DNA from 2 places in the Pseudocitrobacter corydidari genome. Region 1 is predicted to be linked to the other one. Evidence: predicted binding sites of a transcription regulator. Region 1 holds the regulator's gene; the other holds the start of a gene.

What was found. Region 1 encodes PhoB, which activates phosphate uptake and scavenging genes when phosphate is short. Its sites were predicted from a motif close to CTGTCATAAAACTGNCNNAT; they were not measured.
Region 2: kdgR (DNA-binding transcriptional regulator KdgR) is a predicted target of PhoB. The motif match lies at 1,547-1,566, and genes of this name have one in related genera.

What each region holds. Positions count from the first base shown of each region.
Region 1 covers NZ_CP087880.1:2,658,772-2,666,490, forward strand. The annotation lists gene phoR (phosphate regulon sensor histidine kinase PhoR) at 1-596, opposite strand, end outside; gene phoB (phosphate response regulator transcription factor PhoB) at 618-1,307, opposite strand; gene sbcD (exonuclease subunit SbcD) at 1,501-2,703, shown strand; gene sbcC (exonuclease subunit SbcC) at 2,700-5,837, shown strand; gene mak (fructokinase) at 6,014-6,916, opposite strand; gene rdgC (recombination-associated protein RdgC) at 7,015-7,719, shown strand, end outside.
Region 2 covers NZ_CP087880.1:913,424-921,142, reverse strand. The annotation lists gene mgrB (PhoP/PhoQ regulatory lipoprotein MgrB) at 71-214, opposite strand; gene G163CM_RS04265 (YobH family protein) at 379-618, shown strand; gene kdgR (DNA-binding transcriptional regulator KdgR) at 664-1,455, opposite strand; gene G163CM_RS04255 (MFS transporter) at 1,633-3,006, shown strand; gene htpX (protease HtpX) at 3,037-3,921, opposite strand; gene prc (carboxy terminal-processing peptidase) at 4,124-6,172, opposite strand; gene proQ (RNA chaperone ProQ) at 6,192-6,875, opposite strand; gene G163CM_RS04235 (GAF domain-containing protein) at 6,973-7,470, opposite strand; gene yebS (membrane integrity lipid transport subunit YebS) at 7,615-7,719, shown strand, end outside.

The sequences.
Region 1 (7,719 bases):
TGGTGCATCTGCGTAACATCGCGCGCCACCATCAGCAACTGCCGGTCGGTATAGGGCATGATACGGATTTCCAGATGACGCCCATTATTGAGCACCAGATGCAGCGGTTTAAGAAACTCGCGTTGCTTAAGATGCTGCGTAAATTCCGGATAACGCAGCAGGTTAAGAATATTTTGCCCGCTGTCGTCCGGCCAGCGCAGGCCAAGAAGCTGCTGCGCCAGGCCGTTACACCAGAAGATGGCGCCCTCTTCGGTGGTCAACACCACCGCATCGGGCAGCGATTCTGCGCCGCTACGAAAGCGTTTAATCAGATTTCCCAGTTCGCGGCGGCGTTTTTTATTACGCAACTGCATCTGGTTCAGACCGTACAGCAGGGGTTCCCAGCTACCGCGCCCCGGCGGCGGCGTCATGCTGCGATCAACCCATAGCCACCAGGAAAGACGTAAAAGATTCCAGAAATGCCAAATCAACAGCCCGGTCACTGCCGCCAGCAGAAACCAGGGAAGATGGCCGATAAGCAGCCCTAATATCAGGGCCGGGAGACAACACAAGAAAAGCTCAAAGGCGAGTCTTTTCCATGACAGCCGTTCCAGCACGCGTCACACTCCTGTCAACATTCAGAAACGAGCCGAAAAACGGTAGCCCGTGCCGCGAACGGTTTGCACCATACGATCGTGGCCGCTGTGTTCCAGCGCTTTACGCAGGCGGCGAATATGCACATCCACCGTGCGATCTTCCACATAAACGTTAGTGCCCCAGACATGGTTCAACAGTTGCTCACGGCTGTAGACGCGCTCAGGATGCGTCATAAAGAAGTGCAGCAGCTTAAATTCGGTTGGGCCCATATCGAGCGGGCTTTCCCCGGTCATCACGCGATGCGAGGTAGGATCAAGGCTTAAGCCCTGCATCTCAATCACCTCTTCCACCGCCATCGGAGAGATACGGCGCATGACCGCTTTGATGCGCGCCACCAGCTCTTTCGGGGAAAACGGTTTGGTAATGTAGTCATCCGCGCCGGTTTCCAGACCGCGTACGCGATCCTCTTCTTCACCGCGCGCCGTCAGCATCATCACCGGAATATCACGGGTCAGCGCTTCACGCTTGAGATGTTTAATAAACTGTAGCCCTGAGCCACCCGGTAGCATCCAGTCGAGCAGAATAAGATCGGGCCAGGGTTCATTGAGCTGATTCACCGCACTGTCATAATCTTCCGCCTCAATCGGCTGGAAACCATTTTGTTCCAGCACGAAACAGACCATTTCGCGGATGGGTGCTTCATCTTCAACGACCAGAATGCGTCTCGCCATTTTATGCCCTGTTTTTTTAGCCATCAGTATACATTCGGCGTCATTATGCGTCAGATTTATGACAGTTTTATGAAAAACATGACCGTAAAATGATGGCGCTTTACGAAATATGACACTCGCGGAATACACCCGTCGATCCTGCTGCCGGGGAATGTATAATCCCGGCTAGGCTTTTTTCCCCACAGGGACGACGATGCGAATTCTTCATACTTCAGACTGGCACTTAGGCCAGAATTTTTACAGTAAAAGCCGTGCCGCAGAACACGATGCATTTCTGAACTGGCTGCTGGAGACCGCGCAACGCGAACAGATAGACGCCATTATTGTGGCGGGCGATATCTTTGATACCGGCTCGCCCCCAAGCTATGCGCGCGAACTCTACAACCGCTTTGTGGTGAATCTGCAACAAACCGGCTGCCATCTGGTGGTGCTTGCAGGAAATCATGACTCCGTCGCCACATTGAATGAATCGCGCGATATTTTGTCGTTCCTGAATACCACGGTGATCGCCAGCGCCGGGCATGAACCTTTTATTCTGAACCGCCGCGACGGCACGCCTGGCGCTGTTTTCTGCCCGGTACCGTTTCTGCGCCCGCGCGATATCGTCGTCAGCCAGGCCGGGCTGTCCGGTGCGGAAAAACAGCAGCATTTACTGGAAACCATCACTGATTACTATCAGAACCAATACCAGCAGGCTTGTACGCTGCGCGGCGACCGCCCGCTGCCGGTTATCGCCAGCGGCCACCTGACCACCGTCGGTGCCAGCAAAAGTGATGCCGTGCGTGACATCTATATTGGCACACTGGATGCCTTTCCGGCGCAAAACTTCCCGCCCGCCGATTATATCGCCCTGGGGCATATTCATCGCGCGCAGAAAATTGGCGGCAGCGAGCATATTCGCTACTGCGGCTCGCCTATCCCGCTCAGCTTCGATGAAACGGGGAAAAGTAAGAGCGTTAACCAGGTGACCTTTATCGACGGTAAGCTTCAGGACGTCACGCCACTTGATGTCCCGGCCACGCAACCGCTGGCGGTTATTAAGGGCGACTTTGAGAGCATCAGCAGCCAGTTGGCGCAGTATCGCGATGCCCCGTCAGAGCCCCCGGTCTGGCTGGATATCGAAATCACCAGTGATGAGTATCTGCATGATATTCAGCGTAAAATTCAGGTGATTACCGATGATTTACCCGTTGATGTGTTGCTGGTCAGACGCAGCCGCGAACAGCGTCAGCGCATTCTGGACAACAGCCTGCGTGAAACCCTGAGCGAGCTGGAAGTTGAAGAGGTTTTCCAGCGTCGTCTGGCGCTGGAAACAATAGAAGAACCCCAGCAGGCACGCCTGAAGGCGTTGTTTGACCTCACCGTTCACTCGCTTGATGAGGAGCCGCAGCCATGAAAATCCTCAGCCTGCGCCTGAAGAATCTTAACTCGCTGAAAGGCGAGTGGAAAATCGATTTCACCGCCGAACCGTTCGCCAGCAACGGCCTGTTTGCCATCACCGGGCCGACGGGCGCGGGGAAAACCACCCTGCTGGACGCCATCTGTCTCGCGCTGTATCACGAGACGCCGCGCCTCAACACGGTATCGCAATCGCAAAACGATCTGATGACCCGCGACACCGCCGAGTGTCTGGCGGAAGTTGAGTTTGAAGTACAGGGCGTGGCCTATCGCGCATTCTGGAGCCAGAACCGCGCACGCAATCAGCCTGACGGCAACCTACAGGCGCCACGCGTTGAGCTGGCGCGTCGCGATGACGGCAAAATCCTGGCCGACAAAGTCAAAGACAAGCTCGAACTTATCGCGTCGTTGAGCGGGCTGGATTACGGCCGCTTTACCCGTTCGATGTTGCTGTCGCAGGGGCAGTTCGCCGCGTTCCTTAATGCGCGCCCCAAAGAGCGCGCGGAGCTGCTGGAAGAACTCACCGGCACGGAAATTTATGGGCGAATTTCTGCACAAGTATTTGAAAAACATAAGCAGGCGCGGACGGAGCTGGAAAAGCTTCAGGCGCACTCCTCCGGGATGGTGCTGCTAAGTGAAGAACAGCAACAGTCACTGCTGGGAAGTTTGCAGGCGCTTACTCTCGAAGAAAAAGTCGCGCTGGAGCAGCAGACGATCGCCCAACATCAGCAACAGTGGTTGCTGCGCCAGGCTGAACTAACGCGCGAAACGCACACCGCCCGGGGAGCGCTCTCCGCCGCAGAACAGGCCCTGGCAGCCGCGCAACCCCAGCTTGAAACGCTCCGCCGCGCCCAACCGGCGGAGCTGCTGCGCCCACGCTGGGCGCACCTTCAGGAGCAGGCTATCACGCTTGCCAGGACCCAGCAGCAAACGCAGCAAGTAAATACTCGCTTACATGAAGCAACCACGCGCCGTAACCGCATTCGCACCACGGCGGTAGAACAGTTGCGCGGGTTGCAGCAAACGCAAACTCAGCTTAACCAGTGGCTTGAGGAGCACGATCGTTTCAAACACTGGAGCAGCGAACTCACCGGCTGGCGCGCCGCATTTGCGTTACAGGCGCGTGAAAACACGCAGTTGCAGAACAACCAGCAGCGCCTGAATACGCTGGAAAAACAGCTTGCCCAGTTACCTCCCTCCACGCTAACGCTGAATCTGGCCGAAGCCACCGACGCCATTAACGCGCACAACGCCGCACGCCCGTTGCGCCAGCAGCTCACTACGCTGCATGCACGGTTTCTGCCGCTGCAAAAACGGCGTCAGCAGTTGATAGAAGCACAGAGCAACCGTCGCCAGCAGCTGGAAAAACTGACCGCTGAGCTGACCGATCGCCGCCAGCGCTACAAAGAGCACAACCAGCAACTGAGCGATGTTCGCGCGCTGTGCGAGATGGAAGCAACCATTGTCAGTCTGCAGGCCGAACGCGCCAGGCTGCAACCCGGTTGCGCCTGCCCGCTGTGCGGTGCCACCGAGCATCCGGCGATTGCGGAATACCAGGCGTTGACGCCAGACGTGAATCAGGCGCGTCGCGATGTACTGGAGCGCGACGTCAAACGGCTGGCGGAAGAAGGTGCAACCCTGCGCGGCCAGCAGGATGCCCTGCAAAAACAACAGCAGGTTGAAGAAAGCGAGCTGGAGTCTATTTCTCAGCAGGAGCAAGTACTTACCTCTCAATGGCAGGAGGTGACGGCCGCGTTAGGCGTGACGCTACGCGCCGAGGAAGCGATTAGCGAGTGGCTTGCCGCACAGGAAGAGTACGAACAGCAGCTTTATCAGCACAGTCAGCGGCTGAATTTGCAACAGCAGGTAACCGACCTCCAGCAGCAGATTACGCAGGCACAGAACGAACTCACCCAGCGTCGCGAGGCGTTGCAGGCTCAACTGGCGACGCTTTCGCTCACCGCACCGCTTGCCGGGGAAGAGAACGCCTGGCTGGCGGCGCGCGAAGAGGAAAATCGGCTCTGGCAAAGCCAACAGACGCAGCACGCTGAAACGCAGCATAAACTCGCCCAGCTTCAGCCGTTGCTGGACACGCTGCCTGCGTGTGAAATTGAAGAGACAACGCCTGTTTCGCTGGAGGGATGGCAGCAGATCCACAACGAATGCATCTCGCTCGCCAGCCAGTGGCAAACCTTGTCACAGCAGGAAGCGCTGGAAAAAGAGCGCCTGGATCAGGCCGAGCGCGAATTCGACCAGGCGTTGGCGGAATCACAGTTCAGCGACCGCGCAGCGTTTCAGGCCGCATTGCTGGAACAGCCTGAGCGCGAGCGCCTGGAACAACTTAAACAGTCGCTGGAGAGCAAGCTTCAGCAGTGCCGCACGCTGGATACTCAGGCACAGGACGCTCTGCAACGTCATCAGGCCCAACGCCCGGCAACGCTTAGCGATGATGTCTCACTTGAACAGGTGCAAACCCAACTGGCGCTGATGGCCCAGCAGTTGCGGGAAAACAGCGCGCGTCAGGGAGAACTTCGCCAGCAGTTGAAACAGGATGAAGAGAATCGCCGTCAGCAACAAAACCTGCTGCTGGAGATTGAAAAAGCCAGCGCGCAGGTGGAAGACTGGGCGCACCTGAACGCGTTGATTGGCTCCAAAGAGGGCGATAAATTCCGCAAATTCGCCCAGGGGCTGACGCTGGATAATCTGGTATGGCTGGCGAATGACCAGCTTAGCCGCCTGCACGGGCGCTATCTGCTGCAACGTAAAGCCAGCGAAGCGCTGGAGCTGGAAGTGGTTGACACCTGGCAGGCGGATGCGGTGCGCGATACACGAACCCTCTCCGGTGGCGAAAGTTTCCTCGTCAGCCTGGCGCTGGCGCTGGCGCTTTCTGACCTGGTAAGCCACAAAACGCGCATCGATTCGCTGTTCCTTGACGAAGGCTTTGGCACGCTGGACAGCGAAACCCTCGACACGGCGCTGGACGCGCTGGATGCGCTCAACGCCAGCGGCAAAATCATCGGCGTGATAAGCCACGTTGAGGCGATGAAAGAGCGCATTCCGGTGCAGATAAAAGTGAAGAAAATTAACGGGCTGGGGTATAGCAGGCTGGATAAGGTGTTTGCGGTGGAGTGAAATGCCTGATGGCGCTTCGCTTATCAGGCCTACGTCCTTTTCTCGAACATTGCGTCAAACCACGATGCCTGATGGCGCTTCGCTTATCAGGCCTACAAATCCTGACCCGTAGGCCGGGTAAGGCGAAGCCGCCACCCGGCGATTTCATGGGCGCAATGCCTTACCCGTTAAAATATTTACAACGGCCACAACCACGCCGCGCCGCGCACGCCGCTGGAATCACCGTGCACCGCTTTACGAATCGGCGTTTCACATTCGCGGCCAAACACCCACGGTTTCACTAATTCCGGCACCGTTTTATACAGGCGATCAACGTTACTCATCCCACCACCCAGCACAATCACGTCCGGATCGAGAATATTTACCACGTTCGCCAGCGATTTCGCCAGACGCTGCTCATAACGGCTGAACGCCTGCTCCGCCAGCGCATCACCCTGTTCCACCAGCTGCATAATCTCGCGCCCTTTCAGCGCCTTACCGCTAAGCCGATGATAATCCGTCGCAAAGCCAGTGCCGGAAATAAAGGTCTCAATACAGCCCTGTTTCCCGCAGTAGCACGGCACTTCCGTGCGATAGCGCAGCTCGTCGTCGTCCATCCACGGCAGCGAATTATGCCCCCACTCGCCCGCCGTGCCGTTACCGCCAATGTGAGAACGCCCGTTAATCGCCACGCCCGCACCACAGCCGGTACCGATAATCACCGCAAACACCGTTTGCGCGCCCGCCGCCGCGCCATCAATGGCTTCGGACACCGCCAGGCAGTTGGCATCGTTTGCCAGACGCACTTCCCGGCTCAGACGCTCGCTGAGATCTTTATCAAACGGCTGCCCGTTCAGCCACGTGGAGTTGGCGTTTTTCACTACCCCGGTGTAGGGCGAAATCGAGCCAGGAATACCTATTCCAACCGTCCCCGTTTGCCCGGTCGCCTCTTCGGCCATCGCCACCAAATGAGCAATGTTTTCAATCGTTTCACGATAGTCGCGCGGCGTCGGTAAGCGATGCCTGAACAGCTGCTCTCCCTTGTCGCTTAGCGCAATGACTTCCGTTTTTGTACCGCCCAGATCAATCCCAATACGCACAGAACGCTCCTTCTGAAATTCCCCGATTAACAATGCAAGCATAGAGACAATTCGTTATCATGCCCGCTGAATTTAACGATAAAGCCGTGGGAAATATCATGCTGTGGTTCAAAAATTTAATGGTTTATCGTCTCAGCCGCGACATTTCTTTGCGCGCCGAAGAGATGGAAAAACAGCTCGCTGAATGGACGTTCACCCCGTGCGGAAGCCAGGATATGGCGAAAACCGGTTGGGTTCCGCCGATGGGCTCGTCGCAAAGCGATGCGTTGACCCACACGGCCAACGGTCAGATTATCATTTGCGCCCGCAAAGAAGAGAAAATCCTGCCGTCGCCGGTGGTGAAACAGGCGCTGGAAGCGAAGATCCACAAGCTGGAAGCCGATCAGGGCCGTAAGCTGAAAAAAACCGAGAAAGATTCGCTGAAAGACGAAGTGCTGCATTCTCTGCTGCCGCGCGCCTTCAGCCGTTTCAGCCAGACGATGATGTGGATCGACACCGTGAACGATCTGATTATGGTCGACTGCGCCAGCGCGAAAAAAGCGGAAGATACCCTCGCCCTGCTGCGTAAAAGTCTGGGTTCGCTGCCGGTGGTTCCGCTGACGATGGAAAACCCGATCGAGCTGACGCTGACCGAATGGGTGCGTTCCGGTTCGGCGGCGCAAAGCTTCCAGATCCTCGACGAAGCAGAACTGAAAGCGATCCTCGAAGATGGCGGCGTGATCCGCGCGAAGAAACAGGATCTGGTTTGTGATGAAATTGCGGTGCATATCGAAGCCGGTAAGCTGGTGACCAAGCTGGCGCTC
Region 2 (7,719 bases), 1.7 Mb from region 1:
ACCACCTCAAAAGGAACGGGCTATTCTACCACTCGTATTAAGGAAGGAAATCGTTGATGGCAAAAATGTTTTACCAGGGAATGAATTTGTTGATGCTGCAGATCCCGTTAAAGAACTGAACATCCTGGTCGCACAACACGTTGAGCGTCTGAGTCCAGAGCAGCAAACAGGCCGCCAGTACGACAATCAGTAACACCCACCGAAATTTTTTCACTCCACACTCCACGACTTATAGCATTAACAGACGATCAAATTAACACGGACATCTTAAACCGCGGCTAACTGTACAGATAAATTCTGCTTTTAGGAATCATGGAGTTGTCTCGCAATATTGAAAAGCTACTCTATTATCAAGGATAGAAAAGACGTGAGGATGTCATGAGATTTGCGATCAGAACAATTATTATACTGGCCATTGTCTGGATTGGCATATTGCTGAGCGGTTATGGTGTTTTAATCGGCAGCAAGGAGAATGCTGGCGGTTTGGGGCTACAATGTAAATATCTGACCGCACGAGGCACCAGCACAGCACAATACGTTCATTCCAGCAGCGGGATCATTGGTCTGACCGATTGCCCGGTCCTGCGAAAAAGTGAAACTGTGGTTGATAATGGATAAAAAAATGCCGCGAACATCGCGGCGTTTTTTTGATTACGCGCTGAATCAGAACGGATAATCGTTATAGCCTAACTGCTCTGAAATCTTACGCGCCGCCGTATGCAGCATCGCCACATACTCGTGCAGACGTTCTTCAGAGAAACGCAGCGTCGGGAACGAAATACTCAAGCCCGCGATGACCACGCCAAAACGGTCAAAGACCGGTACGCCGATGCAGCGCAGACCTTCTTCCTGTTCTTCGTTATCTTCCCCATACCCCTGCTGACGAACCAGATCCAGAACCGGCATCAGTTCATCGGTGCTGGTGATGGTGCGATCGGTGCTGTGCTTGTATTCCACATCCTGCAGAATTTCACGCACTTCATCGCGGTCGCGCCAGGCCAGCAGCACTTTACCAATGGCGGTGCTGTAAAGCGGGTTACGACGACCTACGCGAGAGTACATACGCAAGTTGTACATCGAGTCAATTTTATGGATATAGACAATACTGTCTTCATCCAGCGCACCAAGGTGAATCGTCTCTTTGGTCAAACGCGAGAGTTCACGCATCTGAATGTCTGCGCTACGAATTAAATCAACGTTCTGTAATGCGCGTGCGCCCAGCTCAAACAGCTTAAGCGTTAACGAATATTTTTCAGATTCCCCTTCCTGGGCAACGTATCCCAATGATTTCATGGTCTGCAAAAAGCGATAAACAGTGCTTTTCGACATCATGACACGCTGCGACAGTTCGGTAATTCCGATTTCGCGCTCTTCACCAAGCGCCTGCAGGATGCCAAAAACCTTCAATACTGAAGAGACAGAATCTGGCTGTTTATCCAAATCTGCAACTGCCATTTATCACCTCATCGCAACTGTTTTATAAAAATTAGAACCGGTTTTTATTATAATTTCGCAAAGCGTTCGTCGCAATGAATCTTCTGCAACCTGGTTACAAATCTGCGACATACAGCCGAATAATCAATGCTAAAATAGTTTTCTGGCAAATAATTTCTTAAAAAACGCATTTTTCTCATGGATAAAAAACTCTCGGATGGCTTACCTGTCCCTCAACGGTATGGCGCTATCTTAACCATTGTGCTTGGTATTACGATGGCGGTGCTCGATGGGGCTATCGCCAACGTTGCCTTACCGACGATTGCCAGCGATCTGCATGCCTCACCGGCAGCGTCTATCTGGATAGTCAACGCCTATCAGATAGCTATCGTCATCTCGCTGCTGTCGCTGGCTTTTCTGGGGGACATGATTGGCTATCACCGGATCTACAAAATAGGCCTGATTGTCTTTACCCTCGCGTCTGGGCTGTGTGCGATGTCGAATTCGCTCGAGATGCTAACGCTTGCGCGTGTGGCGCAGGGTCTGGGTGGCGCTGCGCTCATGAGCGTGAATACGGCGCTCATTCGGCTTATCTATCCGCAGCGCCAACTGGGGCGCGGTATGGGTATTAACTCGTTTGTGGTTGCTGTCTCCTCAGCGGCCGGGCCGACCATCGCGGCGGCGATCCTGTCAGTCGCATCATGGCAATGGCTATTCCTTGTGAACGTGCCGCTGGGCGTTATCTCGTGGGTGCTGGCGGTGCGTTATCTGCCCGCAAACGGTTCGCGCAGCCAGGCCACGCGCTTCGATCTGCCAAGCGCAATCATGAATGCCCTGACGTTTGGTCTGCTGATCACCGCGCTGGGCGGTTTCGCGCAGGGGCAATCGACCACGCAGGTGGTCGCGGAAGTGGTGCTGTTACTGATTGTCGGTTTCTTTTTCATCCGTCGTCAGTTGCGTTTACCCGTACCGCTATTACCGGTCGATTTACTGCGTATTCCCTTGTTCTCACTCTCTATTTGCACCTCTATCTGTTCTTTCTGCGCACAGATGCTGGCGCTGGTCTCGCTTCCCTTCTTCCTGCAAACCATGATGGGGCGCAGCGAAGTGGAAACGGGTTTGCTGCTGACGCCCTGGCCTTTAGCCACCATGGTAATGGCACCGCTGGCCGGGTATCTCATTGAGCGAGTTCACGCCGGATTCCTCGGCGCGCTGGGCATGGCGGTAATGGCCTGCGGATTATTTGCGCTCGCCCTGCTGCCCTCTTCGCCTTCCGACCTGGATATCATCTGGCGCATGATCCTGTGCGGCGCAGGATTCGGGCTGTTTCAGTCGCCCAACAACCACACCATTATTTCCGCCGCGCCTCGTTCGCGTAGCGGTGGTGCCAGCGGGATGCTGGGTACGGCTCGCCTGCTGGGGCAAAGCACCGGTGCGGCGCTGGTGGCGTTAATGTTTAATGCGTTTGGCGATAGCGGGACACATGTGTCATTGCTGCTGGCGGGAAGTCTGGCGGTGGTAGCGGCGCTGTTTAGCGGCTTGAGGGTGACGCAACCGCGCGTGCAGAGCTAAAAAAAGCGCCTCACTTGAGGCGCTTTTTCATTATTTCAGATACTCGCCGGTACGCAGCGCTTCGATGCGCTTGTCCAGCGGCGGGTGAGTCATAAACAGCTCACTCAGCGTTTTGGACTTACCGTTGATGCAGAAGGCCATCATGCTGCTGGCTTCCTGTGGTTCGTAGCTGGTTTTCAGACGTTGCAGAGCAGCAATCATTTTTTCACGCCCGACCAGGCGCGCTGAACCGGCATCCGCGTGGAATTCACGGTGACGCGAGAACCACATGGTAATAATGCTGGCCAGAATACCGAACACCAGTTCAAGGACCATTGAAACCGCAAAATAGATAAGCGGGTTACCATTACCGCCCTCTTCACCTTCATCACGGTTACCGCTCAGGAAACCGGCGGCAATCTGCGCAATGACGCGCGAGATGAAGATAACAAAGGTGTTCACCACGCCCTGAATCAGCGTCATAGTCACCATATCACCGTTAGCCACGTGGCTAATCTCGTGCGCGATGACCGCTTCCGCTTCGTCACGGCTCATGTTCTGCAACAGACCCGTACTGACCGCTACCAGAGACGCATCACGGCGCGCACCGGTGGCAAAGGCGTTGATATCCGGCGCATGATAGATAGCGACCTGCGGCATACCAATACCGGCCTGACGCGATTGTTGCGCCACGGTGTCCATCAGCCAGCGCTCCGTTTCGTTGCGCGCCTGCTCAATCACTTCCCCACCCACAGATTTCAGCGCCATCCATTTCGACATCATCAGCGAAACGATAGAACCACCAAAACCAAATAGCAGAGCCATAATCAGCAGGCCCGTCATGCTGCTCGACTGAATTCCTGTCAGGCTTAGCACCAGCCCAAACACAACCATCACAGCAAGGTTGGTCAACAGGAAGAGCGCGATTCGCATCATAATTTACTTTTAACCTCGTTTTAACAAAACGCACTATGCGATTACCCACATCGTATGGGTATTAATACAATTTTCAACTATCCACGGCGGGTAAGTCACGAGAAAGACACAACTTTACATTTTTTCGCACACTTGCTTACGCGCGGTTTAGAGATGTAAAAAAACAGGCACAATCGCTTGTGCCTGTTTAATTTAGGGAGGATTACTTGCTGGTCGCAGGGGTTGCGGCTGGCCTGTCTTTTTCAAGATGCGCCAGGTCAACCGCGATATTCACGGTTTCATCCAGATACGGATCCGGCTCCTGGTAATCCTTCGGCAAATCGTCGATGTTCTTCAGCAACGGTTTTCCATCGCGTTTGTAGCGATCGTTAACGCGAGCCAGACGTGTTGCATCATCTTCCAGGTTCTCTTTTTCACGCTGAGCGTAGTTCAGAGAGACGATGTTGCGCTTGTCTTTCATCGCATTAAAGCGCGCGATATCCTTCATGATGTACTGGAATTCAGGATCTTTCGCGATACGCGCATTGTGCAGCTTCAGCAGTTCCGGACCAAACGGTGTTAAATCATCAGATTTCACATAGGTCGCGGCATCAATGCTGTCCCACGGCAATGCGTTATCTTCAAATTTCTCACCCGTTTCCGTCTCTTCAGAACCGGTCGGCATCAGGATATCCGGTGTTACACCTTTACGTTGCGTACTGCCGCCGTTAATGCGGTAGAACTTCTGAATGGTGTACTGCACAGAGCCCAGCGCTGGCCATTCCGGGCGCAGCATTTGATCGTAGATGCGGTTCAGAGAACGGTACTGCTGAACAGTGCCTTTCCCAAAGGTCGGTTCACCGACAATCAGCGCGCGTCCGTAGTCCTGCATAGCTGCAGCAAAGATTTCAGAAGCCGAGGCGCTGAAGCGGTCAACCAGCACCACCAGCGGGCCTTTGTAGTACACCACGCCGTCGTTGTCGCTGTCTTCACGCACTTTACCGTTGTTGTCACGCACCTGCACAACCGGGCCGGACGGAATGAACAAACCAGAGAGCGATACCGCTTCCGTCAATGCTCCGCCACCGTTGGTACGCAGATCGATAATCACGCTGCTGACGTTCTGTTTTTCCAGCTTCTGCAGTTGCACCTTAACGTCTTCTGTCAGGCCAACATAGAAACCAGGAATGTCGAGCACACCCACTTTCTCTTTGCCGACGGTTTTCACCGACATTTTCACGGCACGGTCTTCCAGACGAATGCGTTCGCGCGTCAGGGTGACGATTTTGGTTTTCGCACCTTTACCCGCAGGCAGAATTTCCAGACGAACTTTACTGCCCTTCGGCCCTTTGATCAGCGCCACGACATCGTCCAGACGCCAGCCGATCACATCGACCATGCCTTTACCCGCCTGGCCTACGCCGACAATTTTATCGCCAACCGTAATCGCTTTACTCTTCGCCGCCGGCCCACCAGCCACCATGGAATTGATAACCGTATAGTCATCATCCATTTGCAGCACGGCGCCAATACCTTCCAGAGACAGGCTCATTTCGGTATTGAACTGCTCAGTGTTGCGCGGAGAGAGATAGTTGGTATGCGGGTCGATTTCGCGTGCGAAAGAAGTCATCGCCAGCGAGAAAACGTCTTCGCTGTTGGTTTGCGCCAGACGACGAATCGCGAACTTATAGCGACGCGTCAGGGTTTCGCGGATCTCTTTTTCATCTTTCCCGGTCAGCTTCAGACTCAGTTCATCGAACTTGACCTTGCCGTCCCACAGGGCGTTCAGCTCGGCCTCATCTTTTGGCCATGGCGCTTTTGCCCGGTCAAGATTGAAGGTGTCGTTGCCGGTGAAGTCCATCGGGCGTTCAAGCACTTTCAGCGCGTACTGATAACGTTCAAAACGTCGCTTTTGCGCCAGATTGTAGAGATCGTAAAACACGTCGAGCTTGCCCGAGCGCAGTTCATCGCCAATCTGCCCTTTCTTCGAGGCAAACTGCGCAACGTCGCTGGCCAGCAGGACGTTGTGGCTGTAATCGAGCAGGTTCAGATAGCGGTCAAAAATCTTGGCGGAAAAGGACTGGTCGAGATCGAACTGACGGTAATGAGAACGGGTAAAGCGCGATGTTACGCGCTCGCTCACCGTTGCGTGCTGCGTCTCTTCCTTAAGAATCGGAATTTGATCAACACGGGTAATATCTTCCACCGCTAAGGCGTGGCCTGTTATTAAAAACAGGCCAGCGAGGGCGGAGAGCCTAAAAAGTTTGTTCATGCCTGGCCCGGCCTCCGTTTCAGAACACCAGGTGTTCTGCGCGTACTATCATTGACATACCAGAAGTAAGCTGCACGCGGACACCATCTTTGGTGATTTCCAGAATCGTGGCGTCCATTGCGTTATTGCCCGCTTTGACTTTCAGGGATTGACCAACGGTCAGCGCAGAAATGTCGGAAACAGGAGTAAGCTTTTCTTCGCGCACTTCGCGCACGGCTTTCGCAGCAGGTTTTGCATCGCGCGGTTTACGCTCAGCGTTCTCTTTGCGGCGAACCGGAGGACGCGGCTTACGTTCGCGACGCGGAGCATCACCTTCACCCGCAGCAGCGGCAGCTTCGCGTTTTTTCGCCTGCTGTTCAGCACGCTGAGCCTGAACACGCGCTTTGGCTTCTTCAAGCTGCTGACGAGCATGGGCAACGTGCTGCTCATCGAGTTCACCGCAAGGGTTACCGTCGAGGTCGACACGTACTGCGCCAGCTTTGATACCGTAAAGGTAGCGCCAGCTTGAAGTATAAAGACGTAATGCGGAACGTAATTGGGTTTTGCTGAGGTTCATCTCACCATCAACACGCTCGACAAGATCCTGAAAAATACCGACTTTCAGAGGACGAGCTTCACCTTCGGCACTGAAACAGTGCGGAAAACGTTCGGCCAGAAATGCGATAACTTCTTTACTGCTATTCAACTTAGGTTGATTTTCCATGAAATTTCCTGATTACAACGGACGTAGCCAACAAGCCGCAGGCATGAACAGGCGACATTATAATGACGCCATCGCTAAATGCTACGTTATCCGTTGATTATCCTTCGACGCGGGCAAAGAATTTTTGATAATCGGTGCCAGCAAGCACATTTTCGAGATGACCGACCAGTTCACGCAGGCCCTGTTCGTCCTCTTCGCTGAAGCGTGAAAAGAGCGGGCTATCGATATCCAACACGCCAATCACTTCTCCGTCAACCACCAGCGGCAGGACGATTTCGGAGTTACTCGCGCTGTCGCAGGCGATATGACCGTCGAACGCGTGCACATCTTCTACGCGCTGCACTTCATTCTTCGCCACTGCAGTGCCGCATACGCCTCGGCCAACCGGAATACGCACGCACGCCAGCTTGCCCTGGAATGGGCCTAAAACCAGCGTATCGCCTTCCAGTAAATAAAAACCTGCCCAGTTAACATCCGCCAGACGTTCAAAAAGCAACGCGCTGGTGTTAGAGATTACAGCTAAAAAACTGTTCTCACCTGCCATCAATGCCTGAAAATCACGGTTGAGATCCGCGTAAAGTTCTGTTTTGTTCATTATTAAACCACTATTGTCTACTTCAATTACTGATACTATCGACGACGCATACTCCTATAAAATAAGCATTAAATGCGTCAGGGCTCAAGTTCAATCCATTCATGAGTTAAGATAGAGTTATACATTCATTCTACGATGTAATAAATGCCACTAAAAACATCACGCATTACACCGACACAGAAAATTCGTATTCATGCGATGGGTGATCCTATCCCGCAGGCACAATACCAACGTTGCCCGCAGTGCGAT